Regions from separate parts of the Shigella sp. SIG6 genome, predicted to be linked through region 3. Evidence: predicted binding sites of a transcription regulator. Region 3 holds the regulator's gene; each other region holds the start of a gene.
What was found. The regulator Fur, encoded in region 3, represses iron uptake genes when iron is present. The targets are predictions, from matches to a motif close to ATAATAATGAGAACNACTATCAA.

Region 1 (7,862 bases), on a different contig from region 3:
GGATAACCTCTTCCAACAGTGCATTTGCAGGTGAATATAAGGCATTGGTTTAAGATTTCAGCCGGTTTATGAAACGCAGCAGAGAATCTTGAAATAATTAACAAACAAAGGAGTTACAGTTAGAAATTGTAGGAGAGATCTCGTTTTTCGCGACAATCTGGCGTTTTTCTTGCTAATTCCAGGATTAATCCGTTCATAGTGTAAAACCCCGTTTACACATTCTGACGGAAGATATAGATTGGAAGTATTGCATTCACTAAGATAAGTATGGCAACACTGGAACAGACATGAATTATCAGAACGACGATTTACGCATCAAAGAAATCAAAGAGTTACTTCCTCCTGTCGCATTGCTGGAAAAATTCCCCGCAACTGAAAATGCCGCGAATACGGTTGCCCATGCCCGAAAAGCGATCCATAAGATCCTGAAAGGTAATGATGATCGCCTGTTGGTGGTGATTGGCCCGTGCTCAATTCATGATCCTGTCGCGGCTAAAGAGTATGCCACTCGCTTGCTGGCGCTGCGTGAAGAGCTGAAAGATGCGCTGGAAATCGTAATGCGCGTCTATTTTGAAAAGCCGCGTACCACGGTGGGCTGGAAAGGGTTGATTAACGATCCGCATATGGATAACAGCTTCCAGATCAACGACGGTCTGCGTATAGCCCGTAAATTGCTGCTTGATATTAACGACAGCGGTCTGCCAGCGGCGGGTGAGTTTCTCGATATGATCACTCCTCAGTATCTCGCTGACCTGATGAGCTGGGGCGCAATTGGTGCACGTACCACGGAATCGCAGGTGCACCGTGAACTGGCGTCTGGTCTTTCTTGTCCGGTAGGTTTTAAAAATGGCACAGACGGTACGATTAAAGTGGCTATCGATGCCATTAATGCCGCCGGTGCGCCGCACTGCTTCCTGTCCGTAACTAAATGGGGGCATTCGGCGATTGTGAATACCAGTGGTAACGGCGATTGCCATATCATTCTGCGCGGCGGTAAAGAGCCTAACTACAGCGCGAAGCACGTTGCTGAAGTGAAAGAAGGGCTGAACAAAGCAGGTCTGCCAGCTCAGGTGATGATCGATTTCAGCCATGCTAATTCGTCCAAACAATTCAAAAAGCAGATGGATGTTTGTGCTGACGTTTGCCAGCAGATTGCCGGTGGCGAAAAGGCCATTATTGGCGTGATGGTGGAAAGCCATCTGGTGGAAGGCAATCAGAGCCTCGATAGCGGGGAGCCGCTGGCCTACGGTAAGAGCATCACCGATGCCTGCATTGGCTGGGAAGATACCGATGCTCTGTTACGTCAACTGGCGAATGCAGTAAAAGCGCGTCGCGGGTAAGGTTTAATTGTCGGATGCGCCGTCAGAGTGGCGTATCCGATGAATCACCACAGGCCTGATAAGACGCGCAGCGTCGCATCAGGCAATGTGCTCCATTGTTAGCAACGACAAACAAAAAAGCCGACTCACTTGCAGTCGGCTTTCTCATTTTTTAAACGAATGACGTTTACTTCGCTTTACCCTGGTTCGCAACGGCTGCTGCTTTCGCCGCGATCTCGTCAGCATTACCCAGATAATAGCGTTTCAGCGGTTTGAAATTCTCGTCGAACTCATACACCAGCGGCACGCCAGTCGGGATATTCAGCTCAAGAATCTCTTCTTCGCTCATGTTATCAAGATATTTCACCAGCGCACGCAGGGAGTTACCGTGTGCGGCGATGATTACGCGCTCACCGCTCTTCATACGCGGCAGAATGGTTTCATTCCAGTAAGGGATCACGCGGTCAATGGTCAGCGCCAGGCTTTCCGTCAGCGGCAATTCTTTCTCGCTCAGTTTCGCGTAACGCGGATCGTGACCCGGATAACGCTCATCATCTTTAGTCAGTTCCGGCGGAGTCACTGCAAAACCACGACGCCACTGTTTCACCTGCTCGTCGCCATACTTTTCAGCAGTTTCCGCTTTGTTCAGACCCTGCAACGCACCGTAGTGACGTTCGTTCAGTTTCCAGGATTTCTCAACGGGCAGCCATGCCTGATCCAGTTCGTCCAGCACATTCCACAGGGTATGGATAGCGCGTTTCAACATAGAAGTGTAAGCAAAGTCAAAGCTGTAACCTTCCTCTTTCAGCAGCTTACCTGCTGCTTTTGCTTCGCTTACGCCTTTCTCAGACAGATCCACGTCGTACCAACCGGTGAAACGGTTTTCTTTGTTCCACTGACTTTCGCCATGACGAACCAGAACCAGCTTAGTTACAGCCATATACTTACTCCTCAAATCATCTTTTAATGATAATAATTCTCATTATATTGCCGTGACGAAGCAACAGCAATGCTTACGCATAACCATAGCGAAAATAGTGGCGCAGTGTAAGGTTGTTGTGAATATTGAGTTGCAAATATGTCGGTGTTTGCTGGTGATTTGAACAATATGAAGATAAAGCCCTCATGACGAGGGCTTAACATTACTCAGCAATAAACTGATATTCCGTCAGGCTGGAATACTCTTCGCCAGGACGCAGGAAGCAGTCCGGTTGCGGCCATTCAGGGTGGTTCGGGCTGTCCGGCAGAAACTCGCTTTCCAACGCCAGCCCTTGCCAGTCGGCGTAAGGTTCGGTTCCCCGCGACGGTGTGCCGCCGAGGAAGTTGCCGGAGTAGAATTGAAGAGCCGGAGCGGTGGTGTAGACCTTCAGCTGCAATTTTTCATCTGCTGACCAGACATGCGCCGCCACTTTCTTGCCATCGCCTTTGGCCTGTAACAAGAATGCGTGATCGTAACCTTTCACTTTGCGCTGATCGTCGTCGGCAAGAAACTCACTGGCGATGATTTTGGCGCTGCGGAAATCAAAAGACGTTCCGGCGACAGATTTCAAGCCGTCGTGCGGAATGCCGCCTTCATCAACCGGAAGATATTCGTCCGCCAGAATCTGCAACTTGTGATTGCGCACGTCAGACTGCTCGCCGTCAAGATTGAAATAGACGTGATTAGTCATATTCACCGGGCAAGGTTTATCAACTGTGGCGCGATAAGTAATGGAGATACGGTTATCGTCGGTCAGACGATATTGCACCGTCGCGCCGAGATTACCCGGGAAGCCCTGATCGCCATCATCTGAACTCAGGGCAAACAGCACCTGACGATCGTTCTGGTTCACAATCTGCCAGCGACGTTTGTCGAACCCTTCCGGGCCGCCGTGCAGCTGGTTAACGCCCTGGCTTGGCGAAAGCGTCACGGTTTCACCGTCAAAGGTATAACGACTATTGGCGATGCGGTTGGCATAACGACCAATAGAGGCCCCCAGAAACGCAGCCTGATCCTGATAGCATTCCGGACTGGCACAGCCGAGCAGCGCCTCGCGGACGCTGCCATCGGAAAGCGGAATACGGGCGGAAAGTAAAGTCGCACCCCAGTCCATCAGCGTGACTACCATCCCTGCGTTGTTACGCAAAGTTAACAGTCGGTACGGCTGACCATCGGGTGCCAGTGCGGGAGTTTCGTTCAGCACTGTCCTGCTCCTTGTGATGGTTTACAAACGTAAAAAGTCTCTTTAATACCTGTTTTTGCTTCATATTGTTCAGCGACAGCTTGCTGTACGGCAGACACCAGCTCTTCCGGGATCAGCGCGACGATACAGCCGCCAAATCCGCCGCCGGTCATGCGTACGCCACCTTTGTCGCCAATCACAGCTTTGACGATTTCTACCAGAGTGTCAATTTGCGGCACGGTGATTTCGAAATCATCGCGCATAGAGGCATGAGACCCCGCCATCAACTCGCCCATACGTTTCAGGTCGCCTTGCTCCAGCGCGCTGGCAGCTTCAACGGTGCGGGCGTTTTCAGTCAGGATATGACGCACGCGTTTCGCCACGATTGGGTCCAGCTCATGTGCAACAGCGTTGAACTCTTCAATGGTGACATCGCGCAGAGCTGGCTGCTGGAAGAAACGCGCACCGGTTTCGCACTGTTCACGACGGGTGTTGTATTCGCTGCCAACCAGGGTACGTTTGAAGTTACTGTTGATGATGACGACAGCCACACCTTTCGGCATGGAAACTGCTTTAGTCCCCAGTGAGCGGCAGTCAATCAGCAAGGCATGATCTTTCTTGCCGAGTGCGGAAATTAGCTGATCCATGATCCCGCAGTTACAGCCAACAAACTGGTTTTCTGCTTCCTGACCGTTAAGCGCGATTTGTGCGCCGTCCAGCGGCAGATGATAAAGCTGCTGCAATACGGTTCCGACCGCGACTTCCAGTGAAGCGGAAGAACTTAACCCGGCACCCTGCGGCACATTGCCGCTGATCACCATGTCCACACCGCCGAAGCTGTTGTTACGCAGTTGCAGATGTTTCACCACGCCACGAACGTAGTTCGCCCATTGATAGTTTTCATGCGCGACAATGGGCGCATTGAGGGAAAACTCGTCGAGCTGATTTTCATAATCGGCTGCCATCACGCGAACTTTACGGTCATCGCGTGGTGCACAGCTGATCACGGTTTGATAATCAATCGCGCAGGGCAGAACGAAACCGTCGTTGTAGTCGGTGTGTTCACCAATCAAATTCACGCGGCCAGGCGCCTGAATGGTGTGAGTGGCAGGGTAGCCAAATGCGTTGGCAAACAGAGATTGTGTTTTTTCTTTCAGACTCATTTCTTACACTCCGGATTCGCGAAAATGGATATCGCTGACTGCGCGCAAACGCTCTGCTGCCTGTTCTGCGGTCAGGTCTCGCTGGGTCTCTGCCAGCATTTCATAACCAACCATAAATTTACGTACGGTGGCGGAGCGCAGCAGAGGCGGATAAAAGTGCGCGTGCAGCTGCCAGTGTTGATTCTCTTCGCCATTAAATGGTGCGCCGTGCCAGCCCATAGAGTAGGGGAAGGAGCACTGGAAGAGGTTGTCATAACGACTGGTCAGCTTTTTCAACGCCAGCGCCAAATCGCTGCGCTGGGCGTCGGTCAAATCGGTGATCCGCAAAACGTGGGCTTTGGGCAGCAGTAGCGTTTCGAACGGCCAGGCAGCCCAGTAAGGCACAACGGCTAACCAGTGTTCGGTTTCGACAACGGTACGGCTACCGTCTGCCAGCTCGCGCTGAACATAATCCACCAGCATTGGTGATTTCTGTTCGGCAAAATATTCTTTTTGCAGGCGGTCTTCGCGCTCAGCTTCGTTAGGCAGGAAGCTATTTGCCCAAATCTGTCCGTGCGGATGCGGGTTAGAGCAGCCCATCGCCGCACCTTTGTTTTCAAAGACCTGCACCCACGGGTACGTTTTTCCCAGCTCTGCGGTTTGCTCCTGCCAGGTTTTGACGATTTCCGTCAATGCCGCAACGCTCAGTTCTGGCAACGTTTTACTGTGATCCGGTGAAAAGCAGATCACCCGGCTGGTACCGCGCGCGCTCTGGCAACGCATCAAAGGATCGTTGCTTTCTGGCGTATCTGGCGTGTCAGACATCAAGGCCGCAAAGTCATTAGTGAAAACGTAAGTCCCGGTGTAATCGGGGTTTTTATCGCCTGTCACCCGCACATTACCTGTGCAGAGGAAGCAATCTGGATCGTGCGCAGGTAACACCTGTTTGGCTGGCGTTTCCTGCGCCCCCTGCCAGGGGCGCTTAGCGCGGTGCGGTGAAACCAGAATCCATTGCCCGGTGAGCGGGTTGTAGCGGCGATGTGGATGATCAACGGGATTAAATTGCGTCATGGTCGTTCCTTAATCGGGATATCCCTGTGGATGGCGTGACTGCCAGTGCCAGGTGTCCTGCGCCATTTCATCGAGTGTGCGCGTTACGCGCCAGTTCAGTTCACGGTCGGCTTTGCTGGCGTCCGCCCAGTAGGCCGGAAGGTCGCCTTCGCGACGCGGTGCAAAATGATAGTTAACCGGTTTGCCGCAGGCTTTGCTGAAGGCATTAACCACGTCCAGCACGCTGCTGCCTACGCCAGCACCGAGGTTGTAGATGTGTACGCCTGGCTTGTTCGCCAGTTTTTCCATCGCCACGACGTGACCGTACGCCAGATCCATTACGTGGATGTAATCGCGTACGCCAGTACCATCTTCGGTCGGATAATCGTTACCAAAAATCGCCAGCGAGTCGCGACGGCCTACAGCAACTTGGGCGATGTATGGCATCAGGTTATTCGGAATGCCTTGCGGATCTTCGCCCATATCGCCCGACGGATGCGCGCCAACCGGGTTGAAGTAGCGCAGCAGGGCAATGCTCCAGTCCGGCTGGGCTTTTTGCAGGTCGGTGAGGATCTGTTCCACCATCAATTTGCTTTTGCCATAAGGGCTTTGCGGTGTGCCGGTCGGGAAGCTTTCAACGTATGGAATTTGGGGCTGATCGCCATAAACGGTGGCGGAGGAGCTAAAAATAAAGTTTTTGACGTTAGCGGCGCGCATGGCGCTAATCAGGCGCAGAGTGCCGTTGACATTGTTGTCGTAATATTCCAGCGGTTTTTGTACCGATTCGGCGACGGCTTTCAGCCCGGCGAAGTGGATCACGGTGTCGATAGCGTGATCGTGCAGGATCTCGGTCATCAACGCTTCGTTACGAATATCGCCTTCAACAAACGTTGGATGTTTGCCGCCTAAACGCTCGATAACAGGCAGTACGCTGCGCTTACTGTTACAGAGGTTATCAAGAATGATGACATCATGACCGTTTTGCAGTAATTGCACGCAGGTATGACTTCCAATGTAACCGCTACCACCGGTAACCAGAACTCTCATAATTCGCTCCATTAGGCTTATGGTATGAAATAACCATAGCATAACAAAGATGCGAAAAGTGTGACATGGAATAAATTAGTGGAATCGTTTACACAAGAATTTAGCCGTTTTTTATGCGCGATTAAGTGATTATAAAACAGAGGGTTTATGAATGATTGCGCTTTTTATCTGAAAAAAGAAGCGGTTTCATGCCTGCATGCGTCGAACCGTTGGCCGGAGAGGGCGCTTAGGCCGCCTCCGGCAAGGTCAGCACTACCGACTCAATATATTTTTGTCAGCACATAGCGATAGAGTCCACCGTCCGGCACGAACTCAAGGCGATGGGTAATACAGGCAGGCGCATCTTCAGCGTGGTGCGAAACAAACAACAATTGCGTTTCACCTTCGCTAATCAGCACATCAACAAAACGGCGGATAAGTTGGCGATTGAGCGGATCAAGCCCCTGTAGTGGTTCATCGAGAATAAGCAACGTCGGATGTTTCACCAGTGCGCGGACGATCAGCGCCAGACGCTGCTGTCCCCAGGAAAGACTATGGAACGGAGCGTCAGCCGTGTGTTTATCAATGCCGAGAATATCCAGCCACTGCTGCACCAGTTTTTGCTGGCGATCCGAAACGGCCTGATAAATGCCAATCGAATCAAAATAGCCAGAAAGAATCACATTACGCACGGTAGTGCTGACCCGGTAATCCAGATGCAAACTACTGCTGACGTAACCGATATGCTTTTTGATGTCCCAGATGGTTTCGCTGCTGCCGCGACGTCGGCCGAAAAGCGTCAAATCGTTGCTGTAACCTTGCGGATGATCGCCAGTAATCAGGCTTAATAACGTCGATTTTCCCGCGCCATTTGGCCCGACAATTTGCCAGTGTTCGCCTGGATTCACCTGCCAGCTAAGGTTATTAAGAATGGGGCGATCATTATAAGAAACCACGCCATTGTTCAGCACAATGCGCGATTCGTTGGCGGGTAAGGCGTGACGTGCTGAAGGTTCATCCGGCTCCGGCAGTTGCACACCTTCAAGCTGTTCACTATGCGCAAGTTGCGCGACGAGTGCTTGCTGGAGCAGTTCCTCTTTAGCGCCAGTTTCCGCTAACGTACAATCCGCCAGCACGCCAGCAAACTGGACAAATTCCGGGAT
Region 2 (7,862 bases), on a different contig from region 3:
GTTTGCGGACGTTAATTGCCCGCACGCGCAATAGCTGGCATGCGAATAAAGGCGAATATGACTTCTCACACGAAGTCAAAGAGGCGATGTCGGGCTGTCTGGCCTGTAAAGCTTGTTCGACCCAGTGCCCCATCAAAATTGATGTGCCGGAGTTTCGCTCTCGTTTTCTGCAGCTCTATCACACCCGTTATTTACGCCCGCTTCGCGACCACCTCGTTGCTACGGTCGAGAGCTACGCACCGCTGATGGCACGCGCGCCGAAAACCTTTAACTTCTTCATTAACCAGCCGCTGGTGCGCAAACTCTCGGAAAAACATATCGGCATGGTTGATTTGCCACTGCTGTCGGTCCCCTCGCTACAACAACAAATGGTGGGGCATCGCTCGGCAAACATGACGCTGGAACAGCTTGAAGCTCTCAATGCAGAGCAGAAAGCGCGCACGGTGTTGGTGGTGCAGGACCCCTTTACCAGCTATTACGATGCGCAAGTGGTGGCGGATTTTGTCCGTCTGGTTGAAAAATTAGGTTTCCAGCCTGTGTTACTGCCATTTTCGCCAAATGGCAAAGCCCAGCATATCAAAGGCTTTCTTAATCGTTTTGCGAAGACGGCGAAAAAGACGGCGGATTTCCTCAACCGTATGGCTAAGCTTGGGATGCCAATGGTGGGCGTCGATCCGGCGCTGGTACTTTGTTATCGCGATGAATATAAACTGGCGCTGGGCGAGGAACGTGGCGAGTTTAACGTCTTACTTGCGAATGAATGGCTGGCAAGCGCACTTGAGTCACATCCAGTGGCTACAGTCAGCGGTGAATCATGGTATTTCTTTGGTCACTGTACCGAGGTTACCGCTTTGCCGGGCGCGCCAGCACAATGGGCCGCGATATTTGCCCGTTTTGGCGCGAAACTGGAAAATGTCAGCGTGGGTTGCTGCGGCATGGCAGGGACTTACGGACATGAAGCGAAAAACCATGAAAATTCGCTCGGGATCTATGAGTTATCCTGGCATCAGGCTATGCAGCGACTGCCGCGTAACCGCTGTCTGGCGACCGGATATTCCTGCCGTAGCCAGGTAAAACGGGTTGAAGGCACGGGGGTACGCCATCCTGTGCAGGCTTTACTGGAGATTATTAAATGATATGGAAACGGAAAATCACTCTGGAAGCACTGAATGCTATGGGTGAAGGAAACATGGTGGGGTTCCTGGATATTCGCTTTGAACATATTGGTGATGACACCCTTGAAGCGACAATGCCAGTAGACTCGCGGACAAAGCAGCCTTTCGGGTTGCTGCATGGAGGAGCATCCGTGGTACTGGCCGAAAGTATCGGTTCCGTTGCCGGTTATTTATGTACCGAAGGTGAGCAAAAAGTGGTTGGTCTGGAAATCAATGCTAATCACGTCCGCTCGGCACGAGAAGGGCGGGTGCGCGGCATATGTAAACCGTTGCATCTCGGTTCGCGTCACCAGGTCTGGCAGATTGAAATCTTCGATGAGAAAGGGCGTTTGTGCTGTTCGTCACGATTGACGACCGCCATTTTGTGACGTTGTCACCAGGAAAGTGTGACGCATATTGCTTTTGGTCATTATCTGCACAGTAAACGGTGGTATACTGTGCAGGTCTTGTCTAAAAGCGAGGATGCTATGTCTACTCAACTTGATCCCACCCAGCTGGCCATTGAATTTTTACGCCGTGACCAGAGCAATCTTTCACCTGCCCAATATCTCAAACGTCTGAAACAACTAGAACTTGAATTTGCTGACCTGCTTACTCTCTCTTCTGCTGAATTAAAAGAAGAAATCTACTTTGCCTGGCGTCTGGGCGTGCATTGATCCTGACTTAATGCCGCAAGTTCGCCAAATCGACCTGGATTAACCTCCGTCTAGGTTCGATGACCTTCTTAATACTGCTTATCTACCGCCTGATATTGTTCAAAAATAATACTAATCGCAGTTTGTGTTAAAACGGCGGGTTAGCTTTATGAGATTATTCTTATCGCCCCTTCAAGAGCTAAGCCACTGAGAGTGCCGGAGATAAGCGCCGGATGGGGTAGAAACCCTTAAGCCTGTGTCGCACAGACTTAAGGGTTTTCTTATTTCTGAACGCTGCACTTTTTTACCTATCTCTTAAATAGTCATTTTCAATACAACTTTTTCTTTTTCATCACAGCCTTAATGCTCCTTAGATAATAACCATTATCTAACAATGAGATACCTAATTCTTAGCGTGCCTGTTAACCCACACATCAGGGGCTATGCTTATTAAAAGCAGGCAAAAAGCATGTTTTACGGTAAAGCCCCTGCGTTTGCTGGGTTGAACTGATAATCATTATCACTAACATGCTGTTATACGCTGAAAGCGATGAAGTGAGGTAAATAGATGGACATGCATTCAGGAACCTTTAACCCACAGGATTTCGCCTGGCAAGGCTTAACGCTGACACCCGCAGCGGCGATACACATCCGCGAGCTGGTGGCAAAGCAGCCAGGTATGGTCGGCGTGCGCTTAGGTGTGAAGCAAACGGGCTGCGCGGGCTTTGGCTATGTGCTCGACAGTGTTAGCGAGCCGGACAAAGACGATCTGCTGTTTGAACACGACGGCGCGAAGCTGTTTGTCCCGCTGCAATCGATGCCGTTTATTGATGGCACGGAAGTCGATTTCGTTCGTGAAGGACTTAATCAGATATTCAAATTTCACAACCCTAAAGCCCAGAATGAATGTGGCTGTGGCGAAAGCTTTGGGGTATAGGCGGTACTATGTCTCGTAATACTGAAGCAACTGACGATGTCAAAACCTGGACCGGCGGCCCGCTGAATTATAAAGAAGGATTCTTCACCCAGTTAGCCACCGATGAGCTGGCAAAGGGGATAAACGAAGAGGTGGTACGCGCAATTTCGGCGAAGCGTAATGAGCCGGAGTGGATGCTGGAGTTTCGTCTAAACGCCTATCGCGCATGGCTGGAGATGGAAGAACCGCACTGGTTGAAAGCGCACTACGACAAGCTGAATTATCAGGATTACAGCTACTACTCAGCACCATCGTGCGGTAATTGTGACGACACTTGCGCGTCTGAACTTGGCGCGGTGCAGCAAACTGGCGCGAACGCCTTTTTAAGTAAAGAGGTGGAGGCGGCGTTTGAGCAGTTGGGCGTTCCCGTGCGGGAAGGCAAAGAGGTGGCGGTGGATGCCATTTTCGACTCTGTTTCGGTTGCCACCACTTATCGCGAAAAACTGGCGGAGCAGGGAATTATTTTCTGTTCCTTTGGTGAGGCGATCCACGATCACCCGGAACTGGTGCGTAAATATCTCGGCACCGTGGTGCCGGGGAATGACAACTTCTTTGCAGCACTTAATGCGGCGGTAGCCTCTGACGGTACGTTTATTTATGTGCCTAAAGGCGTGCGCTGCCCGATGGAACTTTCCACCTATTTTCGCATTAACGCGGAAAAAACCGGGCAGTTTGAGCGCACAATTCTGGTGGCCGACGAAGACAGCTACGTCAGTTACATTGAAGGCTGTTCCGCTCCGGTGCGTGACAGCTATCAGTTGCACGCGGCAGTGGTGGAAGTCATCATCCATAAAAACGCCGAGGTGAAATATTCCACGGTACAAAACTGGTTCCCTGGCGATAACAACACCGGCGGTATTCTCAACTTCGTCACCAAGCGTGCTTTGTGCGAAGGCGAAAACAGCAAAATGTCATGGACGCAATCAGAAACCGGGTCAGCGATTACGTGGAAATATCCCAGCTGCATTTTGCGCGGCGATAACTCCATTGGTGAGTTTTACTCAGTGGCGCTGACCAGCGGTCATCAGCAAGCGGATACCGGCACCAAGATGATCCACATCGGTAAAAACACCAAATCGACCATTATCTCGAAAGGGATCTCTGCCGGACATAGTCAGAACAGTTATCGCGGCTTAGTGAAAATCATGCCGACGGCAACCAATGCGCGCAATTTCACTCAGTGCGACTCAATGCTGATTGGCGCTAATTGTGGGGCGCATACCTTCCCGTATGTCGAATGTCGCAATAACAGCGCACAACTGGAGCACGAGGCAACGACATCACGTATTGGTGAAGATCAACTGTTTTACTGCCTGCAACGCGGGATCAGCGAAGAAGACGCCATCTCGATGATTGTTAACGGTTTCTGCAAAGACGTGTTCTCAGAACTGCCGCTGGAATTTGCCGTTGAAGCACAAAAACTCCTCACCATCAGTCTTGAACACAGCGTCGGATAAGGAATAAATATGTTAAGTATTAAAGATTTACACGTCAGCGTGGAAGATAAAGCTATCCTGCGTGGATTAAGCCTCGACGTTCGTCCCGGCGAAGTTCACGCCATTATGGGGCCAAACGGTTCGGGCAAAAGTACCTTATCGGCAACGCTTGCCGGGCGCGAAGATTATGAAGTGACGGGCGGCACGGTTGAGTTCAAAGGCAAAGATTTGCTTGCACTGTCGCCGGAAGATCGTGCAGGCGAAGGCATCTTTATGGCCTTCCAGTATCCGGTGGAGATTCCAGGCGTCAGTAACCAGTTTTTCCTGCAAACGGCACTTAATGCAGTGCGCAGCTATCGCGGCCAGGAAACGCTCGACCGCTTTGATTTTCAGGATTTGATGGAAGAGAAAATCGCTCTCCTGAAGATGCCGGAAGATTTATTAACCCGTTCGGTAAACGTTGGTTTTTCCGGCGGCGAGAAAAAGCGCAACGATATTTTGCAAATGGCGGTGCTGGAACCGGAGTTATGCATTCTTGATGAGTCGGACTCCGGGCTGGATATTGACGCATTAAAAGTGGTCGCCGATGGCGTGAACTCGCTGCGTGATGGCAAGCGCTCATTCATCATTGTTACGCACTACCAACGCATTCTCGACTACATCAAGCCTGATTACGTTCATGTGCTATATCAGGGACGAATTGTGAAATCCGGCGATTTCACGTTGGTCAAACAACTGGAGGAGCAGGGTTATGGCTGGCTTACCGAACAGCAGTAATGCGCTGCAACAGTGGCATCACTTGTTTGAAGCTGAAGGGACAAAACGCTCACCGCAAGCACAGCAGCATTTACAACAATTGCTGCGTACCGGACTGCCGACACGTAAACATGAAAACTGGAAATATACGCCGCTGGAAGGGCTGACCAATAGTCAGTTTGTCAGCATTGCGGGAGATATATCCCCACAGCAGCGTGATGCCTTAGCGTTAACGTTAGACGCCGTGCGGCTGGTGTTTGTCGATGGACGTTACGTGCCCGCGCTGAGCGATGCAATTGAAGGCAGCGGATATGAAGTGAGCATTAACGACGACCGTCAGGGGTTACCCGACGCTATTCAGGCGGAAGTGTTTCTGCATTTGACGGAAAGCCTGGCACAAAGCGTGACGCATATCGCCGTGAAGCGCGGTCAACGGCCGGCAAAGCCATTGCTGTTAATGCATATCACCCAGGGCGTGGCAGGTGAAGAGGTGAACACTGCCCATTACCGGCATCATCTGGATCTGGCGGAAGGTGCCGAAGCAACGGTGATCGAACATTTTGTCAGCCTTAATGGTGCTCGTCATTTTACCGGGGCACGGTTCACTATCAATGTCGCAGCGAACGCCCACTTGCAGCATATCAAGCTGGCGTTTGAAAACCCGGTCAGTCACCACTTTGCCCATAACGATTTGTTGCTGGCTGACGATGCCACCGCATTTAGCCATAGTTTCCTGCTGGGTGGCGCAGTGTTACGACACAACACCAGTACGCAACTCAATGGCGAAAACAGCACGCTGCGGATCAATAGCCTAGCGATGCCGGTGAAAAACGAGGTGTGTGATACCCGTACCTGGCTGGAACACAATAAAGGTTTTTGTAACAGCCGACAGTTGCACAAAACTATCGTCAGCGACAAAGGCCGCGCGGTATTTAACGGTTTGATCAACGTCGCGCAGCACGCCATCAAAACGGATGGTCAGATGACCAACAATAATCTGCTGATGGGCAAACTGGCGGAAGTGGATACAAAACCGCAGCTGGAAATCTATGCAGATGATGTGAAATGCAGCCACGGCGCGACGGTGGGGCGTATTGATGATGAACAGATGTTCTATCTGCGCTCGCGCGGGATCAATCAGCAGGATGCCCAGCAGATGATCATTTACGCCTTTGCTGCCGAACTGACGGAAGCACTGCGTGATGAGGGGCTTAAACAGCAGGTGCTGGCCCGAATCGGTCAACGGCTGCCAGGAGGTGCAAGATGACTTTTTCCGTCGACAAAGTGCGGGCCGACTTTCCGGTGCTTTCGCGTGAGGTAAACGGTTTGCCGCTGGCTTATCTCGACAGCGCCGCCAGTGCACAGAAACCGAGCCAGGTGATTGACGCCGAGGCCGAGTTTTATCGTCATGGCTACGCGGCGGTGCATCGCGGTATTCATACCTTAAGCGCCCAGGCGACCGAGAAAATGGAGAACGTGCGCAAGCGGGCATCGCTGTTTATTAATGCCCGTTCGGCGGAAGAGCTGGTGTTCGTCCGCGGCACGACGGAAGGGATCAATCTGGTCGCCAATAGCTGGGGCAACAGCAATGTGCGGGCGGGCGATAACATCATCATCAGTCAGATGGAGCACCACGCTAACATTGTCCCCTGGCAGATGCTTTGCGCACGCGTTGGCGCAGAGCTGCGTGTGATCCCTCTCAACCCCGACGGTACGCTGCAACTGGAGACGCTGCCTACGCTGTTTGATGAGAAAACTCGCCTGCTGGCAATTACTCATGTCTCCAACGTGCTTGGCACAGAAAATCCACTGGCGGAAATGATCACGCTTGCGCACCAGCATGGCGCAAAAGTGCTGGTGGATGGCGCTCAGGCGGTGATGCATCATCCGGTGGATGTTCAGGCGCTGGATTGCGACTTTTACGTGTTCTCCGGGCATAAACTGTATGGCCCCACCGGAATTGGCATTCTTTATGTGAAAGAAGCCTTGTTGCAGGAGATGCCGCCGTGGGAAGGGGGCGGTTCTATGATCGCCACCGTCAGCCTGAGTGAAGGCACTACCTGGACCAAAGCACCATGGCGGTTTGAAGCCGGTACACCCAATACCGGGGGCATCATTGGTCTTGGCGCGGCGCTGGAGTATGTTTCGGCGCTGGGGCTTAATAGCATAGCCGAGTATGAACAGAATCTGATGCATTATGCGCTATCACAGCTGGAATCTGTACCGGATCTCACTCTCTATGGCCAACAAAACAGGCTTGGCGTTATTGCTTTTAATCTCGGTAAACACCACGCCTATGATGTTGGCAGTTTTCTCGATAATTACGGCATTGCTGTGCGTACCGGACATCACTGCGCTATGCCATTAATGGCCTATTACAACGTCCCTGCGATGTGTCGGGCGTCGCTGGCCATGTATAACACCCATGAAGAAGTGGATCGTCTGGTGACCGGCCTGCAACGTATTCACCGTCTGCTGGGATAACAGGGAGGCACTATGGCTTTATTGCCGGATAAAGAAAAATTGCTGCGTAATTTTTTACGCTGCGCCAACTGGGAAGAGAAATATCTCTACATTATTGAGCTGGGCCAGCGTCTGCCAGAATTACGCGCCGAAGACCGAAGCCCACAAAATAGCATTCAGGGCTGCCAGAGTCAGGTGTGGATTGTCATGCGCCAGAATGCGCAGGGAATTATTGAATTGCAGGGCGACAGCGATGCGGCGATTGTGAAAGGGCTTATTGCGGTCGTCTTTATTCTCTACGATCAGATGACGCCGCAGGATATTGTCAATTTCGATGTGCGTCCGTGGTTTGAAAAAATGGCGCTCACCCAACATCTCACCCCATCTCGTTCACAAGGTCTGGAAGCGATGATTCGCGCAA
Region 3 (7,862 bases):
CGGCTTCTTCTGTCTGGTGCTGGCGGCCATTTTTGGTTACGTCTGGCCGCCGGTACAGCACGCTATCCATGCAGGCGGCGAGTGGATCGTTTCTGCGGGCGCGCTGGGTTCCGGTATCTTTGGTTTCATCAACCGTCTGCTGATCCCAACCGGTCTGCATCAGGTGCTGAACACCATCGCCTGGTTCCAGATTGGTGAATTCACCAACGCGGCGGGTACGGTTTTCCACGGCGACATCAACCGTTTCTACGCTGGTGACGGCACCGCGGGGATGTTCATGTCCGGCTTCTTCCCGATCATGATGTTCGGTCTGCCGGGTGCGGCGCTGGCGATGTACTTCGCAGCACCGAAAGAGCGTCGTCCGATGGTTGGCGGGATGCTGCTTTCTGTTGCTGTTACTGCGTTCCTGACCGGTGTGACTGAGCCGCTGGAATTCCTGTTCATGTTCCTTGCGCCGCTGCTGTACCTCCTGCACGCACTGCTGACCGGTATCAGCCTGTTTGTGGCAACGCTGCTGGGTATCCATGCCGGCTTCTCTTTCTCTGCGGGTGCTATCGACTACGCGTTGATGTATAACCTGCCGGCCGCCAGCCAGAACGTCTGGATGCTGCTGGTGATGGGCGTTATCTTCTTCGCTATCTACTTCGTGGTGTTCAGTTTGGTTATCCGCATGTTCAACCTGAAAACGCCGGGTCGTGAAGATAAAGAAGACGAGATCGTTACTGAAGAAGCCAACAGCAATACTGAAGAAGGTCTGACTCAACTGGCAACCAACTATATTGCTGCGGTTGGCGGTACTGACAACCTGAAAGCGATTGATGCCTGTATTACCCGTCTGCGCCTGACCGTGGCTGACTCTGCCCGCGTCAACGATACGATGTGTAAACGTCTGGGTGCTTCTGGTGTAGTGAAACTGAACAAACAGACTATTCAGGTGATTGTTGGCGCGAAAGCAGAATCCATCGGCGATGCGATGAAGAAAGTCGTTGCCCGTGGTCCGGTAGCCGCTGCGTCAGCTGAAGCAACTCCGGCAACTGCCGCGCCTGTAGCAAAACCGCAGGCTGTACCAAACGCGGTATCTATCGCGGAGCTGGTATCGCCGATTACCGGTGATGTCGTGGCACTGGATCAGGTTCCTGACGAAGCATTCGCCAGCAAAGCGGTGGGTGACGGTGTGGCGGTGAAACCGACAGATAAAATCGTCGTATCACCAGCCGCAGGGACAATCGTGAAAATCTTCAACACCAACCACGCGTTCTGCCTGGAAACCGAAAAAGGCGCGGAGATCGTCGTCCATATGGGTATCGACACCGTAGCGCTGGAAGGTAAAGGCTTTAAACGTCTGGTGGAAGAGGGTGCGCAGGTAAGCGCAGGGCAACCGATTCTGGAAATGGATCTGGATTACCTGAACGCTAACGCCCGCTCGATGATTAGCCCGGTGGTTTGCAGCAATATCGACAATTTCAGTGGCTTGATCATTAAAGCTCAGGGCCATGTTGTGGCGGGTCAAACACCGCTGTATGAAATCAAAAAGTAATCTGCTTTATGCCTGATGCGACACGGCAGCGTCGCATCCAACAATGACAAGCGGTGGAGATCTTCTCTGCCGCTTTTTTTTTCATCAATCATCCCCATAATCCTTGTTAGATTATCAATTTTAAAAAACTAACAGTTGTCAGCCTGTCCCGCTTATAAGATCATACGCCGTTATACGTTGTTTACGCTTTGAGGAATCCACGATGAGTGAGGCAGAAGCCCGCCCGACTAACTTTATCCGTCAGATCATCGATGAAGATCTGGCCAGTGGTAAGCACACCACAGTACACACCCGTTTCCCGCCGGAGCCGAATGGCTATCTGCATATTGGCCATGCGAAATCTATCTGCCTGAACTTCGGGATCGCCCAGGACTATAAAGGCCAGTGCAACCTGCGTTTCGACGACACTAACCCGGTAAAAGAAGATATCGAGTATGTCGATTCGATCAAAAACGACGTAGAGTGGTTAGGTTTTCACTGGTCTGGTAACGTCCGTTACTCCTCCGATTATTTTGATCAGCTCCACGCCTATGCGATCGAACTGATCAATAAAGGCCTGGCGTACGTTGATGAACTGACACCGGAACAGATCCGCGAATACCGCGGTACCCTGACGCAGCCGGGTAAAAACAGCCCGTACCGCGACCGCAGCGTTGAAGAGAACTTGGCGCTGTTCGAAAAAATGCGTGCCGGTGGTTTTGAAGAAGGTAAAGCCTGCCTGCGTGCGAAAATCGACATGGCGTCGCCATTTATCGTAATGCGCGATCCGGTGCTGTACCGCATTAAATTTGCTGAACACCACCAGACTGGTAACAAGTGGTGCATCTACCCGATGTACGACTTCACCCATTGCATCAGCGATGCGCTGGAAGGTATTACGCACTCTCTGTGTACGCTTGAGTTCCAGGACAACCGTCGTCTGTACGACTGGGTACTGGATAACATCACCATTCCTGTTCATCCGCGCCAGTACGAATTCTCGCGCCTGAATCTGGAATACACTGTGATGTCCAAGCGTAAGCTGAACCTGCTGGTGACCGACAAGCACGTTGAAGGCTGGGATGACCCGCGTATGCCGACCATTTCCGGTCTGCGTCGTCGTGGTTACACTGCGGCTTCTATTCGTGAGTTCTGCAAACGCATCGGCGTGACCAAGCAGGACAACACCATTGAGATGGCGTCGCTGGAATCCTGCATCCGTGAAGATCTCAACGAAAATGCGCCGCGCGCAATGGCGGTTATCGATCCGGTGAAACTGGTTATCGAAAACTATCAGGGCGAAGGCGAAATGGTCACCATGCCGAACCATCCGAACAAACCGGAAATGGGGAGCCGTCAGGTGCCGTTTAGCGGTGAAATTTGGATCGATCGCGCCGATTTCCGCGAAGAAGCTAACAAGCAGTACAAACGTCTGGTGCTGGGTAAAGAAGTGCGTCTGCGTAATGCTTACGTCATTAAGGCTGAACGCGTGGAGAAAGATGCCGAAGGTAATATCACCACCATCTTCTGTACTTATGACGCCGACACCTTAAGCAAAGATCCGGCAGATGGTCGTAAAGTCAAAGGTGTTATTCACTGGGTGAGCGCGGCACATGCGCTGCCGGTTGAAATCCGTTTGTATGATCGTCTGTTCAGCGTGCCTAACCCAGGTGCTGCGGATGATTTCCTGTCGGTGATTAACCCGGAATCGCTGGTGATCAAACAGGGCTTTGCTGAACCGTCGCTGAAAGATGCGGTAGCGGGTAAAGCATTCCAGTTTGAGCGTGAAGGTTACTTCTGCCTCGACAGCCGCCATTCCACGGCCGAAAAACCGGTATTTAACCGCACCGTTGGGCTGCGTGATACCTGGGCGAAAGTAGGCGAGTAATTTTAAGTTCTACCAAGCCGGGTGAGGCATTTACGTCGCATCTGGCAATAAATAAACAATAAATTTCAAACGCTAAATTGCCTGATGCGCTTCGCTTATCAGGCCTACATGATCTCTGCAATATATTGAATTTGCGTGCTTTTGTAGGCCGGATAAGGCGTTCACGCCGCATCCGGCAAGAAATAGCAAACAATCCCAAACGCCGCGCTCTGCGGCGTTTTTTCTGCTTTTCTTCGCGAATTAATTCCGCTTCGCAATTTATCCATAAAATAAATTTAAAATCACAAAACATAATTAAATAAAATGTAACCGCTTTCATCTTGCTGGAATTTCACGTTTTTATTCTTCTGCAAGCCTTTCAACCGCAAACTTAAGCCTTGTAACAAAAATCATCAAAATATGTGCGGTTGCTCATGTTCTTACATTCTGGTTACAGAAAGAGATTGATAATTCGCGTCGCGAAAAATAGTCTGTTCCTGTAGTCAGCGAGACTTTTCTCAACGCTACTTTTTTAATTTTTATTTTTTTTCGCTGTTCACCTTTGGTGCAGCAATTTATACGTCAAAGAGGATTAACCCATGCGTACGTTTAGTGGCAAACGTAGTACGCTGGCGCTGGCTATTGCCGGTGTTACAGCAATGTCGGGCTTTATGGCAATGCCGGAGGCTCGCGCCGAAGGATTCATCGACGATTCAACCTTAACCGGCGGTATCTATTACTGGCAGCGTGAACGCGACCGTAAAGATGTTACCGACGGCGACAAATACAAAACCAACCTTTCTCACTCCACCTGGAATGCCAACCTCGATTTTCAGTCCGGTTATGCTGCTGATATGTTCGGCCTTGATATTGCTGCGTTTACGGCGATTGAAATGGCGGAAAACGGCGACAGCTCCCACCCGAACGAAATCGCGTTTTCAAAAAGTAATAAAGCCTATGACGAAGACTGGTCCGGCGACAAAAGCGGTATAAGCCTGTATAAAGCTGCGGCCAAATTTAAATACGGTCCGGTTTGGGCGAGGGCAGGTTACATTCAGCCAACCGGTCAAACGCTGTTAGCGCCGCACTGGAGCTTTATGCCGGGTACTTATCAGGGGGCGGAAGCCGGGGCGAATTTTGATTACGGCGATGCTGGTGCCTTGAGTTTCTCCTACATGTGGACCAACGAATACAAAGCGCCGTGGCATCTGGAAATGGATGAGTTTTATCAGAACGATAAAACCACCAAAGTTGATTATCTGCACTCCATCGGTGCGAAATACGACTTCAAAAATAACTTCGTACTGGAAGCGGCATTTGGTCAGGCGGAAGGGTATATCGATCAATATTTTGCCAAAGCCAGCTACAAATTTGATATCGCCGGTAGCCCGTTAACCACCAGCTACCAGTTCTATGGTACCCGCGATAAAGTTGACGATCGCAGCGTCAACGATCTTTATGACGGCACCGCCTGGCTGCAAGCGTTGACCTTTGGTTACCGGGCGGCTGACGTAGTGGATTTGCGCCTCGAAGGCACCTGGGTTAAGGCTGACAGTCAGCAGGGATACTTCCTGCAACGTATGACCCCAACCTACGCTTCCTCCAACGGCCGCCTGGATATCTGGTGGGATAACCGTTCCGACTTCAACGCTAACGGCGAAAAAGCGGTCTTCTTCGGTGCGATGTATGACCTGAAAAACTGGAATCTTCCAGGCTTCGCCATCGGCGCTTCCTACGTTTACGCATGGGATGCTAAACCTGCGACCTGGCAGAGCAATCCGGATGCGTACTACGACAAAAACCGGACTATTGAAGAGTCTGCCTACAGCCTGGATGCGGTCTACACCATTCAGGACGGTCGCGCCAAAGGCACGATGTTCAAACTGCACTTCACCGAATACGACAACCACTCCGACATCCCAAGCTGGGGCGGCGGTTACGGTAACATCTTCCAGGATGAGCGTGACGTGAAATTTATGGTAATCGCACCATTCACCATCTTCTGATGCCCGACGCGGCAGGTTTTGTGCCTGCCGCATTCAATGAAAAAACTGATTCTCATCGCCATGATGGCATCGGGGCTGGTAGCTTGTGCGCAATCAACCGCACCACAGGAAGACAGCCGTCTGAAAGAGGCATACAGCGCCTGTATCAACACCGCGCAAGGTTCGCCAGAAAAAATTGAAGCCTGCCAGAGTGTGTTAAACGTGCTGAAGAAAGAGAAACAACATCAGCAGTTTGCCGACCAGGAAAGTGTACGCGTACTGGATTATCAGCAGTGTCTGCGTGCAACGCAAACCGGAAATGATCAGGCGGTGAAAGCCGATTGTGATAAGGTCTGGCAGGAAATACGCAGTAATAACAAATAAGTGAGAGCTGTAACTCTCGCTTTTCTTATTTCCCTTGTATAAAAAAGCCAACCCGCAGGTTGGCTTTTCTCGTTCAGGCTGGCTTATTTGCCTTCGTGCGCGTGCTCATCTTCGCGGCAATCGCCTTCGGCACAGTGACCGTAAAGATAGAGACTGTGGTTAGTCAGGCGAATGCCATGTTTTGCGGCAATTTCACGCTGACGCGCTTCGATGGAATCATCACTAAATTCGATAACCTTGCCGCAGTCGAGGCAAATCAGGTGATCGTGGTGATGTTGCTGTGTCAGTTCAAATACGGATTTACCGCCTTCAAAATTGTGGCGGGTGACGATACCAGCGTCGTCAAACTGGTTCAGTACGCGATATACCGTAGCCAGACCAATTTCTTCACCCATATCGATCAGACGTTTGTATAAATCTTCCGCACTGACGTGATGGTTGTCCGGCTCCTGAAGAACTTCCAGGATTTTTAAACGAGGAAGCGTTACTTTCAGGCCAGCTTTCTTTAGGGCGGTATTGTTATCAGTCATGCGGAATCTGTCCTGTTACTAAGCGGTTCACTTCATTAGAAGAAGTGACAGAATTTGCTCTTGAGATAATGCGTATCATTATAGAATTGCCACGCCTAAATGAAAACCACAAGTCCCTGGCAAATATTGTTAATAAAAACGTGGCACAGCTTACATTTACAACGGCAAGGCCACTTGAACACTGGGACATTGTACAGGTACAACAGTAAAAGTTACAAATTTGTAGCAATTATTTTGATTGGCATTATCTATTAATACGGCGTAGACATGAGTCTACGCCGCATCACATCAGGCATTAAGAATTTCGTCGAGATGCAACTCTTCAGAAATCTGTTTAACCCATTTTTCTACACGTTCAGCGGTCAGTTCCGGCTGACGGTCTTCGTCGATAGCCAGACCGACAAAGTGGTCGTCATCTGCCAGACCTTTTGATGCTTCGAAATGATAGCCCGCAGTTGGCCAGTGACCAACGATGGTTGCACCGCGCGGTTCAATGATGTCGCGGATGGTGCCCAATGCGTCGCAGAAATATTCGGCGTAATCTTCCTGGTCACCACAACCAAACAGCGCAACCAGTTTACCATTGAAATCAATCTCTTCGAGAGTCGGGAAGAAGTCATCCCAGTCACACTGCGCTTCGCCGTAATACCAGGTTGGGATGCCCAGCAGCAGAATGTCGTAAGCTTCCAGATCTTCTTTGCTGCTTTTTGCAATGTCATGGACATCGGCAACGTCTTTACCAAGCTGTTTTTGAATCATTTTTGCGATATTTTCGGTATTACCGGTGTCGCTGCCGAAAAAGATGCCAGTGATAGCCATGAGTGAAATAACCTCTTGAAACTTATTGAAATGGGGGTGGAAAATTGCCCACGGATAAAGGCAATCATAGCAGAACAGGCAGTCTTGCGGAATCAGCAAACGAGCAGGACTGCACACTGTGCTACATGAAAGTGGAAATTTAAACGATGCCCTGACTACGCAGCGCCGCCAGTTGCTGCATTAACATCTCTTCGATCAGTTCGCTACGGCTCATATTACGCGATTCCGCCAGCTCGTTCAGCGCCTCGACAGCTTCCGCGTTCAGCTTCAGTTCGACACGCTTAAGGCCACGTACTTTGTCGCGTTTTAGCTGGTTGCGTTTATTAATACGCAGCTGTTCATCGCGCGAAAGCGGATTAGTTTTCGGTCGTCCCGGTCGACGCTCGTGCGCGAACAGATCTAATGTCGTACGGTCCGTTTGTTCTTTGGCCATGATCTTGGTGACTTCGGGGGAAACAATCAGCCAGGCCTCTGCCCGGATGGATAGCGCGCCATAATACATCAGCGCGATGAGTCACGCCAACGCCCACGCGCGGAAAGCGACGCGGACGCTGGGTTTTTAATCAGTTGCGTTAATCATTGAGATAGCGACGGATAGCGCGTAATACCGCATCCGGTTTTTCAGCATGGACCCAGTGACCCGCGCCTGCAATCACATGCGCCCGTGCCTGTGGAAATTGCGCCAGTAAATCATCACGGTACTGCTCGCTAACATACGGAGAATTGCCGCCAGGGATAAACAGGGCAGGGTGATCCCATGC
Region 4 (6,212 bases), on a different contig from region 3:
AGCTCTGTGCCCGGTGACCAGCCAAGATCGATGGCAAGATCTCGTGGGATAGTAACGATCATGGCTCCTCCTTGTTGCCGTAATTTCACTGTCTGCATATCAGTTCCCTAAGTGCTACTTTGTGTTACATGCAAGATAGCACAAAGTAGCACTTAAGCAGGGTAGAGTATCTACTGACTCGCCGCAGCCAACTCTTCTTCTGACAGCCCGGTAAATCGCATGATGTCTGCAAGAGGGACTCCGGATTCAAGCATTATTTTGGCTATATGCAGGGCTTTGGATTGTTCCCCCTCCTGCCGCAATCTTTCCGCAATAGTCATTAAACTCTCCTTGTGTTTCGGTGAACGTTCGGCAACGCCGTCGATAAAATCGTTAAAACGTACAGCGTCGCCAGTTTGCAGTATGTAATTAAACAGCCCTTTGATTTGTCTGTCATTAGCGTATCCACTACTTAATAAGCAGGCCATTTGCTCTACCAGCCCCATCAGATCGCGTTGACGAATATGTTTTTGAATTAACTCCAGCAGCGCCATACGTCGGTGCTGCATGATTTCATCATCAGGCATGACGGTGACATCAATCAGCGGAAATGCGGAGGCATAAAGCTGCCTTGCCAGTTTGGGATCGGCGAAACAATCCAGCCAACACAGCGAATAGGGATAGGGGCTTTCAATACCGTGGTAAAACAACAATGGCACCACCATCGGCAACGTTTTGTATCCAGCATCAAGGTGATTTTGCATTGCGGCAATAGCGTAACGCATCATGCGAAATGCGATCAGTTTGTTTGAGGTGCTTTGATGTTCAATCAGACAATAGATGTATCCTGGTCCTTGTTCCGTTTTCACCGACCACAGCACATCGGAATAGCTTTCACGCAGATCGTCATCAATAAAGCTGCTCGACTCCAGCTTGAGGGTTTTCATATCACAGAGCGCGTGAATGGGTGCCGGTAAATGAAACGCAAGAAAATCGCGTGCCGTCTCCGGTTGACGTAAAAAGAGTTTGAACAGCGCATCATGTGGGGTGGAACTCTGCTTTTTACTCATGGCGTTCCTTCACCTGTTGTTTGAATGCCGCGACTCTACGCGCCACTCCACATCTGTGCATTAGCGAGTTTTCATCCCTGCGAGACGCTTTCAGAGGAACTTACGTTGCGCTGCAAGAATTGCATTTTTATGGAAAGCCGCACGCAAAAAAGCCCGGATGCAAACGCATACCGGGCTTTTCAAAACAGGCGATGGAGTATGGTTAACGCAGCGCCCACCACTCGCGCAGACAGGCTTTGCCTTCCGGGCAGCTTTTACAACTGCCAGAGAGGCAGCCGTCAGGTTCTTCCTGAATCCGCACGGCTTTGCCCATGCTTTCCAGCTGTTGCAGCATGGCGTTAATCATTGGCTGCGGAGTGTTCAATGTCTGGCTTATCTGGGTCGCTTCCATACGGCCCCGTAACGCCAGCAAATCACGTACCTGAATAAGTGAAGCCATTAATGGCAATCACCGGTGGTGCTGGCTGCGCAGCAACTGCTTACCGACTTGCGGGTTGCCAGCAGTTCGATATCCACCCGGCTACGCGCGCGGCGCAGCAGACCGATAACTACGATGTTAAACAGGATTACCGCCAGAATGCACACCAGGCTGTAAGTTGGGTGCTGACTGTAGCTGGCGACCTGATAGAACAATGTTGCCAGTGAGTAAGCGATATTCAGCCCCCACAGGATGGAGAAGCCCATCCAGCCACGGCTTGATTCACGGGCGATGGCTCCCATCACCGAGATACATGGTACATACAGCAGGACGAAAATCAGGTAGCTGTATGCGGCAGCTGCGCTACCGAATTTCTGATCCATCACGCCCATCGCCCCGGTACCCATTTCACCGTCGCCTTTGCTAGCTTCAATGGGGTTCATCAGTACGCTAAGGCTGAAGGTGTCTTTCAGGCTCTGCCAGGTTTCATCTACCGCACTGAACAGCTCTTCACCGAGGTTGAATTCCGCCGGATTGAACTCTTCGTCCTGAATATTTTCTGCGGTGTAGAGGGTGTTGAGCGTACCCACCACCACTTCTTTTGCCATTGCGCCCGTAAACAGGCCAACCGTTGCCTGCCAGTTATCTTCATGTACGCCAATCGGCTTGAAGACAGGGGTTATCACCCGGCTGACGGAAGCCAGCGCCGAGTCGTTGATGTTATCGACGATTTTCCCGCTCAACGAGAAGCTGTTGAAAGCGCTCAGGAAAATGCTGACGATGATAATCACTTTACCAGCACGCAGAACGAAGCCCTTCAGACGCTGCCAGGTCTGGATAATCAGGCTTTTAACGTGTGGTACATGGTAGACCGGCAGCTCCATGACAAACGGCGTCGCTTCACCGCGCATGATGGTGTACTTGAGCATCAGGCCAGTCAGCACCGCCATCACGATACCGAGCATATACAGCGAGAAAACCGCCAGGGCACCGTTCTGCCCGAAGAAGGCAGCCGCGAATACTGCGAAGATAGCCAGACGCGCGCCGCAGGACATAAACGGTGCCATCATGATGGTCATCAGACGTTCACGCGGTGCATCAAGCGTACGTGCGCCCATTACCGACGGTACGTTACAACCGAAACCGACGATCAGCGGCACAAAGGATTTCCCCGGCAAGCCCAGCGCCTGCATCAGGCGGTCCATCACAAACGCTGCACGCGCCATATAGCCGGAGTCCTCAAGGAAGGAGAGGAACAGGTACATCATGCCGATCTGCGGCACCAGTGGCAGCACGGTGTTAATACCGCCACCCAGGCCCTGGGCGAGGAAGATAGTCAGCCAGTCCGGGAAGTGGAGCGTGTAGCCAATCCATTGAATACCATGCACAAATAGCGCCACGGAGCCGACGTCAAACAGCGGCTGTAACGCCCCGCCGATGTTGATAGCCAGCAGGAACATCAGGTACATCACAAAGAGGAAAATCGGCAGACCGAGGAAACGGTTGAGCACGATTTTATCTACCGCAGTGGTGAAACGGCTGGGTTCTGCCGTCAGGGTGTTGCTTACCACATCACAGATGGCAGCAATGCACTGGTAACGCGCATCGGCAATGTGCAGCGCCGGATCATCCATTTCATTACGCAGACGGGCGAGGGTGGCATCCAGATGCTGCGACGCTTCACCGGCGTAGGCGCGGCTGTAGATATCGCCTTCCAGCATTTGCAGGCCCAGCCAGCGACGTTGTTTCAGCGGGATGTCGGAAGGCATCACTTTTGCCAGTGAATCTGCTTCGTTGAGTAGCGGCTGTGCGTAATGCACCAGTTCCACATTCTCGTTAGCTTTATAGCGATCAATCGCCAGCTTGAGCGCTTCAATACCGCGACCACGGGTTGAAACCAGCGGGATCACCGGGCAGCCAAGACGTGCCGATAGAGCATCAATTTCAATACGAATATTTTGCTTCTCGGCAATGTCGAGCATGTTCAGCGCCACGATGCAGGGAATACCGAGTTCCAGCAGTTGCAGCGTCAGGTACAGGTTACGCTCAAGGTTAGACGCATCCACCACGTTAATCAGCAGGTCGGCGTCGCCACTCAAAATGTAGTGACAGGCGATTTGCTCATCGAGCGAGGTCTGCGATGAGATGGTGGTCAGAGAATAGGTGCCGGGCAGGTCCACCAGCGTGACCTGATGATCGGTGGTGGAGAATTGCCCTTCTTTACGTTCGACGGTAACGCCAGCCCAGTTACCTACACGCTGACGTGCGCCAGTGAGCTGGTTAAATAAGGTTGTCTTGCCAGAATTTGGATTACCAATTAAGCCAATGGTTAATTTTTTCATTGTTGTTATCACCGTATTAACAGGAAACCGCTTCCACTTCTAATAAGGCCAGATCTTTTTTGCGTAATACCAGGCTCACGCGACGGGTTTCGATATGAATGGGGTCGCCGAGTGGAGCGACGCGCACCACATCAAAAGAGGAGCCAGGTAACATGCCTAGAGAAAGCAGTTTTTGGCGATATGCCGGGCTGATTTCACGGGAAAAGCCAGTGATTTTCCACGCAGTATCTGGAGTGTATTGCATAGGTGCCTACTTGTTTCTCATTAACTGGATAACTACCTCATGGGGCGTTTGACCGCGACATGAGACCAGATGATTTGCCAACAAAGGAGAGATTAAATAATCAACAACACAATGATAATGAGAATGGTTTCTATCAGCAATACTTAAAATGTGTGCGAATGTTGGTTTGAATAATAATCTGACTCAATGTTGATGTGGCTCAAGGTTATATCGCAGCGAAAATATAATTCGAATAGTGAGTTACCCGGACTGGCTAATGTTTAATTAAGGTTTCAGTTGTTAATGAAGTGATAAATATTAACGGAGTATATTGTGAGTTTGGCTGTGGAATAAAAGTGCCGGAGATATTCTCCGGCACTTTTATGTCAGGCAAAGCGTTCGTTGCCAGATGCGGCGTGAACGCCTTATCGCGCAGGTTTAGGGGCCAGTCCGGGCGTTTAACGTTTTTTACCCATCGCTGCCGCCAGCGCATCCATCATCGCGCTATTACCGGCAGGCTGCGCTTCACGACCGCGTGGTTTGGCTGCCGGGCGGTTGTTTTGCGGGCGTTCATTACCGCCGCCGCGACGAGAGTTGGTTTCGCCAGGCTGCTCGTCCAGACGCATAGTCAGGGCGATACGTTTACGCTGAAGATCCACTTCCAGCACTTTCACCTTCACAATGTCACCCGCTTTCACCACGGTATGCGGATCTTCCACAAACTTGTTCGACAATGAAGAGATGTGAACCAGGCCGTCCTGATGCACGCCAATATCGACAAACGCGCCAAAGTTGGTGACGTTGGTCACTGCGCCTTCGAGGATCATACCCGGTTGCAGGTCGTTCATTGTCTCGACGCCATCGGCAAACTGAGCGGTTTTAAATTCCGGACGCGGATCGCGACCCGGTTTTTCCAGCTCTTTGATGATGTCAGTTACTGTCGGCACACCGAATTTTTCATCAGTAAAGTCAGACGCTTTCAGGTTACGCAGTTCGCTGCTGTTACCCATCAGATCTTTCAGTGCCTGCTGTGTTGCTGCCAGAATGCGTTCCACCACCGGATAGGCTTCCGGATGAACGGTAGAGGCGTCCAGCGGGTTATCACCGTGGTTAATGCGCAGGAAGCCCGCGCACTGCTCGAAGGCTTTCGGCCCCAGACGGCTGACTTTCAGCAGTTGCTGACGGTTCTGGAACTGGCCGTTCTCATCGCGCCAGGCCACGATGTTTTGCGCCATCATGCGCGTCAGGCCCGCCACGCGGGTTAATAGCGGAACAGAAGCGGTGTTGAGATCGACGCCAACGGCGTTTACGCAGTCTTCTACTACTGCATCCAGTTTGCGGGCCAGTTGCGTCTGGCTGACGTCATGCTGATACTGACCTACGCCGATAGATTTCGGATCGATTTTCACCAGCTCCGCCAGCGGATCCTGCAAACGGCGGGCGATAGATACCGCACCACGCAGCGAAACGTCGAGATCCGGGAACTCCTGCGCTGCCAGCTCGGAAGCTGAGTAAACCGACGCGCCAGCTTCGCTGACGATCACTTTCTGTGCGGTCACTTTCGGGAACTGCTTCTGCACGTCGAGATAGAAACGTTCAGTTTCGCGGGAAGCTGTACCGTTGCCGATCGCCACCAGTTCAACGTTATGTTTTTCACACAAGGCAGCAACGGTCATCGCTGCTTTTGCGGCTTGTCCGGTGTGCGGGTAAATGGTATCGGTCGCCACCAGTTTGCCAGTGGCATCGACCACCGCCACTTTTACCCCGGTACGCAGACCCGGATCGAGGCCCATCGTTGCACGCAGTCCGGCAGGGGCCGCCATCAGCAGATCGTGCAGGTTACGGGCAAAGACGTTGATTGCTTCATCTTCCGCGCGTTCGCGCACGGTACCCATCAGTTCGGTTTCCAGATGCATCAGCACCTTGATGCGCCAGGTCCAGCTCACTACGCTTTTGCGCCAGCTATCCGCCGGGGCATTGTTCAGGCGCAGGCCAAGGTGATCCATGATGATTTGCTCGCAATAGCTCTCTTTGGGCGGCTCATCGAACTGCGGATCGGCATTCAGCGAAAGCTGGAGTACGCCTTCGTTACGCCCACGGAACATCGCCAGCGCGCGGTGAGAAGGCACCGTGGACAACGGTTCGTGATGATCGAAATAGTCGCGGAATTTCGCCCCTTC

Region 1: gpmA (2,3-diphosphoglycerate-dependent phosphoglycerate mutase) is a predicted target of Fur. The motif match lies at 2,286-2,308, and genes of this name have one in related genera.
Region 2: sufA (Fe-S cluster assembly scaffold SufA) is a predicted target of Fur. The motif match lies at 2,318-2,340, and genes of this name have one in related genera.
Region 4: feoA (ferrous iron transporter A) is a predicted target of Fur. The motif match lies at 4,165-4,187, and genes of this name have one in related genera.

The regions. Positions count from the first base shown of each region.
Region 1 covers NZ_JBQZXC010000017.1:31,240-39,101, forward strand. The annotation lists gene aroG (3-deoxy-7-phosphoheptulonate synthase AroG) at 288-1,340, shown strand; gene gpmA (2,3-diphosphoglycerate-dependent phosphoglycerate mutase) at 1,507-2,259, opposite strand; gene galM (galactose-1-epimerase) at 2,462-3,502, opposite strand; gene galK (galactokinase) at 3,496-4,644, opposite strand; gene galT (galactose-1-phosphate uridylyltransferase) at 4,648-5,694, opposite strand; gene galE (UDP-glucose 4-epimerase GalE) at 5,704-6,720, opposite strand; gene modF (molybdate ABC transporter ATP-binding protein ModF) at 6,981-7,862, opposite strand, start outside.
Region 2 covers NZ_JBQZXC010000001.1:24,683-32,544, forward strand. The annotation lists gene ydiJ (D-2-hydroxyglutarate dehydrogenase YdiJ) at 1-1,136, shown strand, start outside; gene menI (1,4-dihydroxy-2-naphthoyl-CoA hydrolase) at 1,133-1,543, shown strand; gene ACUU1M_RS00120 (YdiH family protein) at 1,643-1,831, shown strand; gene sufA (Fe-S cluster assembly scaffold SufA) at 2,379-2,747, shown strand; gene sufB (Fe-S cluster assembly protein SufB) at 2,756-4,243, shown strand; gene sufC (Fe-S cluster assembly ATPase SufC) at 4,253-4,999, shown strand; gene sufD (Fe-S cluster assembly protein SufD) at 4,974-6,245, shown strand; gene sufS (cysteine desulfurase SufS) at 6,242-7,462, shown strand; gene sufE (cysteine desulfuration protein SufE) at 7,475-7,862, shown strand, end outside.
Region 3 covers NZ_JBQZXC010000038.1:18,819-26,680, forward strand. The annotation lists gene nagE (PTS N-acetyl glucosamine transporter subunit IIABC) at 1-1,537, shown strand, start outside; gene glnS (glutamine--tRNA ligase) at 1,740-3,404, shown strand; gene chiP (chitoporin ChiP) at 3,983-5,389, shown strand; gene chiQ (ChiQ/YbfN family lipoprotein) at 5,426-5,752, shown strand; gene fur (ferric iron uptake transcriptional regulator) at 5,836-6,282, opposite strand; gene uof (fur leader peptide) at 6,275-6,361, opposite strand; gene fldA (flavodoxin FldA) at 6,571-7,101, opposite strand; gene ybfE (LexA regulated protein) at 7,241-7,534, opposite strand; gene ybfF (esterase) at 7,674-7,862, opposite strand, start outside.
Region 4 covers NZ_JBQZXC010000047.1:20,443-26,654, forward strand. The annotation lists gene ACUU1M_RS10235 (AbrB/MazE/SpoVT family DNA-binding domain-containing protein) at 1-98, opposite strand, end outside; gene rpnA (recombination-promoting nuclease RpnA) at 171-1,049, opposite strand; gene feoC ([Fe-S]-dependent transcriptional repressor FeoC) at 1,252-1,488, opposite strand; gene feoB (Fe(2+) transporter permease subunit FeoB) at 1,488-3,809, opposite strand; gene feoA (ferrous iron transporter A) at 3,826-4,053, opposite strand; gene ACUU1M_RS10260 (Tex family protein) at 4,491-6,212, opposite strand, start outside.